Methylocaldum szegediense: one gene and its partner. The main gene of each other region encodes a partner of the protein of the gene in region 2 in a complex. Links are inferred from orthologs where the notes say so. Each region holds a gene or a part of one and is shown on either strand. Other genes may lie near its edges.

What was found. The genes of interacting proteins can lie anywhere in the genome.
Region 1: the proteins of dsbD (region 2) and QEN43_RS15200 are in contact, whole or in part, in a crystal structure (PDB 1JZD), measured with the Escherichia coli proteins. The link is inferred for Methylocaldum szegediense from one-to-one orthologs.

What each region holds. Positions count from the first base shown.
Region 1 is NZ_OX458333.1:3,514,633-3,517,522, reverse strand. It holds QEN43_RS15200 (DsbC family protein), read right to left. Parts: upstream 1,859-2,890; coding sequence 1,142-1,858; downstream 1-1,141. Other genes in the region: rseP (RIP metalloprotease RseP), read right to left, coding at 1,890-2,890; mutS (DNA mismatch repair protein MutS), read left to right, coding at 1-1,108. UniProt on the Escherichia coli protein: Acts as a disulfide isomerase, interacting with incorrectly folded proteins to correct non-native disulfide bonds.
Region 2 is NZ_OX458333.1:1,273,835-1,276,792, forward strand. It holds dsbD (protein-disulfide reductase DsbD), read left to right. Parts: upstream 1-369; coding sequence 370-2,547; downstream 2,548-2,958. Other genes in the region: cutA (divalent-cation tolerance protein CutA), read left to right, coding at 1-235; QEN43_RS05345 (TlpA family protein disulfide reductase), read left to right, coding at 2,544-2,958. UniProt on the Escherichia coli protein: Required to facilitate the formation of correct disulfide bonds in some periplasmic proteins and for the assembly of the periplasmic c-type cytochromes.

The sequences.
Region 1 (2,890 bases), 2.2 Mb from region 2 along the record:
CAAGGTTCCGGCCGACTATATCCGGCGCCAAACCTTAAAAGGAGTCGAACGCTATATCACGCCAGAACTAAAAGCCTTTGAGGACAGAGTACTGAGCGCACGGGAACGTTCTCTAGCTTTTGAGAAGGCCCTTTACGATGAACTTCTGGATCTTCTCACCGGTCATCTGGCAACCCTGCAGGCCTGCGCATCAGGCCTTTCAGAGCTAGACGTCTTAGCGAATCTAGCGGAGCGCGCAGAAAGCCTGAATCTCACCATGCCCGTTTTAGTTCAGGAGCCCGGCATTCGGATCACGGGCGGGCGACATCCCGTCGTCGAAACTGTTTCCGACACACCGTTCGTTCCCAACGATTTGGAGCTTCATGCCGATCGCCGCATGCTCATTATCACGGGCCCTAACATGGGCGGAAAATCCACTTATATGCGGCAAACGGCGCTCATCGTGTTAATGGCACACATTGGGAGCTACGTCCCTGCGGATGCGGCGGTGATAGGCCCTATCGATCGGATCTTTACCCGTATTGGGGCTTCCGACGATTTGGCCAGCGGCCGATCGACCTTTATGGTCGAGATGACCGAAACCGCAAACATCCTCCACAATGCGACATCCTCAAGTCTGGTTCTGGTGGACGAGATCGGCCGCGGGACCAGCACCTTTGACGGCCTGTCCCTCGCCTGGGCGACAGCCGATTACCTCGCAAGAAATGTCCGAGCATTCACCCTTTTCGCCACTCATTATTTCGAATTGATTACCTTGGCCGACGAGTGCTCCGGAGTACACAACGTTCACTTGGATGCGATTGAACATGGCGATGGAGTTGTGTTCCTTCACGCCGTGAAGGAAGGACCTGCCAATCAAAGCTATGGATTACAAGTAGCCGCTCTGGCCGGCGTGCCGAAAGCGGTGATCGACAGTGCTCGCAAGAAGTTGATGGCTCTCGAAAAGCAGACGTATGCGGAACACCGAAGCGAAGCTCAGCAATTCGACCTCTTTATGAATGCCGAGCCTCACCCCGCCTTGGATCTGCTAAGAACGATTAAACCCGAGGAAACAACGCCCAAACAGGCCTTAGATTTACTGTTCGCCCTAAAGGCATTGACCCGCTGAGGCAAAACCGCGGGGCAAAGTCCGTCTGCCTTATTACTCGCTCTCTTGAGCGAGAATCTTGGCCAATTGGCCGGCAGGTACATATCCCGGCAGTATGTTGCCCTTTTCGGTGACGAGCATGGGCGTTCCCGTCGCGCCCATTTGGGTTCCCAACGTGAGGTGCTGGTCTACGGGATTATCGCACTGCCGGTTTTCGACCGCCTCACCTCGCTTGGCCTTCGTCAAAGCTGTATTGCGATCGTCCGCACACCATACCGATACCGCTTTTTTATACGACTCCGATCCTTCGCCGGCGCGCGGAAAGAAGAGATAACGGATCTCAATGCCTTCCGACAGGTATTGGTCGATCTCGGAATGCAGCTTGCGGCAGTACCCGCAATCGATGTCCGTAAATACATACAGCGAGTGTTTCGAAGTCTTGGGCTTGAACACGATCATGTTGTCCAAACCGACTTTCTTCAAGGAACTGACGCGAGCGCCGGCTAGTTTGCTCTCCGTCAAATCCTCACGCGCTTTAATATCGATCATCGCTCCCTGAAACAAATACCGGCCATCCTCAGAAACATAAAACAGCTTCGGTCCGACGACAACCTCGTAGAGGCCCGACATCGGCGACGGCGTAATTGAATCCGGCTTGACTCCCGGAAGCACTTCCTTTAATGCCTGCTCGATGGCTTTGCTATCGGCCTGGACCGGCTCAAAAAATAAGGCCGTCATGCCCAATATTGCGATGCCCCAATATTTCTTCATAGGTGTATCCGTGGGTAACTTCGGTTTCGAATCAGGTAAGCAAACGCTCGATGTCGAGTATGAATGCGAGACTCATCAAAGACAACAGAATAAACAAGCCGATTTGTTGAAAGAAGGCTTGAGTCTGCTCCGATACCGGACTGCCCTTGACCGCTTCGATCAAGTAAAACAGGAGATGACCACCATCGAGCACCGGAATCGGCAGCAAATTCAACACGGCCAAGCTGACACTGACAATGGCGAGAAACTTAAGAAACTGATTGAAGCCGATGCTGGCCGATTTTCCGGCATATTGAGCAATGCTAATCGGGCCGCTAAGATTTTCGATGCCCGCCCTGCCGACCAGCATCCGCCCCACCATCTTCAAAGTCAGTACGGAGTAATCGACGGTTTTTTCAACCGCAGCCACGAACGCCGGAAGTACCCCCAAGCGATAATCTATTTGCATGTCATCAACAAGCTGCTCCGGAATCTGGACCGCGGCACCAATCCGCCCGATACGACCTTCTTCCGATTCGACAGGTACCGGGGTTATCGAACGCGATAGACGTTGGCCACCACGATCCACAACCACTTCGAGCGTAGAGCCGGGATGGGCACGCACGTAGTCGACCCATTCCCGCCATGTTCGGATCGCGTTGCCATCCACACTGACCAGCCGGTCACCGGACTGCAACCCGGCCTCATCTGCCGCACCACCCGGCTCAACCCTATCGATGACCGGCGGAAGATCAGGCTCCCAGGGGCGCAATCCCAGCTGCTGGTACAAGCGATTCGGATGCTGAAGGAGTTCCTCCGGGACGGTCAGAGTCCGCTCCAATTGCTCGCCATCCTTGGTTTTCACCACTACGGATATGGCCTCAGTTTCCATGACACGTTCCAGCAGTTCGCCGATGGCATGATTCCAGGTCGGCGTGGTTTTACCAGCGATAGCCACGATCTCGTCGCCTTCCTCAAACCCGGCCTGGGCCGCCAAGGAGTTGCTGGTCACCGGTCCCAAGATGGGGCGTATTCCGGTTTCACCGATCATGA
Region 2 (2,958 bases):
CTGCGTCAACATCGTTCCCGGACTGACATCCGTTTATCCCTGGGAAGGCAAGATAGAAACCGCCCAGGAACATCTTCTCTTAATGAAGACCGAAACGGCTGCTTTCGAAGCCTTGGAAGTTTTCGTGCGCGAAAAACACCCGTACGAACTTCCCGAGGTTATTGCGGTCCCTGTACTGCGAGGTTCGACCGCATACCTTGATTGGATCAGCGAATGGTTGCACCGAAAATCCTAATCGATCATCCGGGCGATCCATCCCGGATAGGCGTTCATATACTGAACTTCCTTTTACAGAGTACGTTTGCTATGCCGCAGTTCCGCCAATTTGTTCTTCGGCTGTCATTTATCTTTTTTTCAGTGTGGACGGGCATGGTTTGGGCCATCAGCGGTGACGAGCTGCTGCCGCCCGAACAAGCGTTCCGGGTATCCGCAAGAGGCGAAGGTAATGAGGTCCTGATCGGATTCGATGTCGCCGACGGCTATTATCTGTACCGGCAGAAATTCAAGTTCGCCTCCAAGACTCCCGGCATCGATCTGGGCGAGCCGGTTTTTCCACCGGGTGAAATTAAGCATGATGAATTTTTCGGCGAAATGGAAATCTACCGTCGGCACGTCGATATCCGGCTTCCGGTGGAGCGGCGCGACGGCGCCGGCGAGGTCCTAGCTCTCGAGGTGACATCCCAGGGCTGTGCCGATGCCGGGGTGTGCTATCCGCCGCACAGGCAGACAGTGAACGTGGCTTGGCCTACGGGTGGCGCGAACGGAGGCAAGAACGACTCGCTCGCAAAATTGGCGGAGGCGTTCAAATCGCTGGGGATCAAGACTCAGCCCGTTGATTTGCTGCCGCCGGACGAAGCTTTCCGTTTTTTTGCCGAGGTAAAGGATCCCCAAACGCTGTGGGTCAGTTGGCAAATTGCCGATGGGTATTATCTCTACCGCGAGAAATTCAATCTGGCCGTGATCGAGCCAGCCGGCGTAAAGCTCGGCCGCTATGAGATTCCCCGCGGCGAACCCAAGCACGATGAGGAGTTCGGTGCGGTAGAAGTGTTCCACGAGGAAGTCGGTTTCCCCGTACCCTTGTCGCGGGCCGACGGCCAACCGGTCAGTATTCAATTGCAGGCGAACTACCAGGGCTGTGCCGAGAAAGGCGTATGCTACCCGCCCATGCAGAAAACGGTGAGCCTTGATTTGCCGGCCGGAGGGGTGGGAACGTCGACGTCGGCAGCGAGTCCTCCCGAGCCGGTGTCGGAGCAGGACCGAATCGCTTTCGAGCTACAAAACGGTTCGGTATGGGGCACGGTTCTCAGCTTTCTGGGATTCGGACTGTTGCTGGCGTTCACCCCTTGTGTTTTTCCGATGATCCCGATTCTGTCTGGGATCATCGTCGGCAACGGTCACACGATCACGACGGGTCGAGCTTTCATGCTGTCGCTCAGTTACGTGCTGGCGTCGGCCCTGGCCTATACCGTCTTCGGCGTTTTGGCCGGCCTTTTTGGCAGCAATCTCCAGATGCTGTTCCAAAAACCCGAGGTCATCGTCGCGTTCAGCGCCGTGTTCGTGCTGTTGGCCTTGTCCATGTTCGGCGTCTACACGCTGCAGATGCCAGCGTTCATCCAATCCCGCGTGGTTGCCCTCAGCAACCGCCAGCGTGGCGGTACCCTGACGGGGGCGGCGATCATGGGAGCGCTTTCGGCCTTGATCGTAGGACCTTGCGTGGCAGCGCCCCTGGCCGGCGCTCTGATCTACATCGGCCAGACCGGCGATGCCGTGCTCGGCGGCGTGGCTCTGTTCGCGTTGGGATTGGGGATGGGGATTCCCTTGCTGATCATCGGTGCATCCGCCGGGAAACTGCTGCCCAAGGCCGGAACCTGGATGAATGCAGTCAAGGCCGCTTTCGGCGTGGGACTTCTGGCGATCGCCGTTTGGTTGCTCGAACGCATTCTCCCTGCCGCCGTATCTATGTTCCTGTGGGCGCTATTGCTGATCATTCCGGCGATCTACCTAGGAGCCCTGGATGCTCTGCCTCATCCAGCTTCGGGCTGGCGCAGACTGTGGAAGGGCGTAGGTATCGTGATGCTCACTTACGGTGTGTTGCTGTTGATCGGAGTCGCTTCGAACAGCACCGACCCGCTACAGCCGTTGCGAGACATATATCCGACGACCGCCACGGCGTCGCCGCAGTCGACTGAGTTCAGGAAGGTCAGGACGCTTGATGAGCTGAACGCGCAAGTAGCCGCGGCGGAGATGGCCGGAAAGTGGGTGATGCTGGATTTCTATGCCGATTGGTGCATCTCGTGTAAGGAAATGGAGCGTTATACCTTCGCCGACCCCAAGGTTCAGAATGCGCTCGCTGATGTCATTTTGCTGCAGGCGGATGTCACACAAAATTCCGCGGATGATCAAGCGCTTCTCAATCATTTCGGCCTTATCGGACCACCGGCGACTTTGTTCTTCGGGCCGGACCGGGAGGAGCGGAAAGCGTTCCGTGTGGTCGGTTACATGAACGCAGACGAATTTGTGGGACATGTGCAAAGGGTGTTGCAGTGAATTCGTCGAAGCTCCTATATGGATTGCTCGCGTTAGCCGCGTTGCTTCTGGGCATTCTTGCCCAGCGCTGGATGAGCGGAGAACCGAGCGCACCACCGAATGGCGCTTCTGTAGACTCCGTTTCGCTCAGGGATCTGGACGGCAATCCGCGCGATATCGCCGAGTGGAAAGGGAAGGTTCTCGTACTCAATTTCTGGGCGACCTGGTGCGCGCCGTGCCGAGAAGAGATGCCGGAGTTTACCCGCTTGCAAACCGAATTGGGCGGCAAAGGCGTTCAATTTGTCGGTATCGCCATTGACGAGTCCGAAGCCGTTCAAGACTTTTTAAAAGAGACGCCGGTTAATTATCCGATCTTGCTCGGTGACGAACGCGCCGTTGCCTGGGCGGAGAGGCTTGGAAACCGGCTCGGCG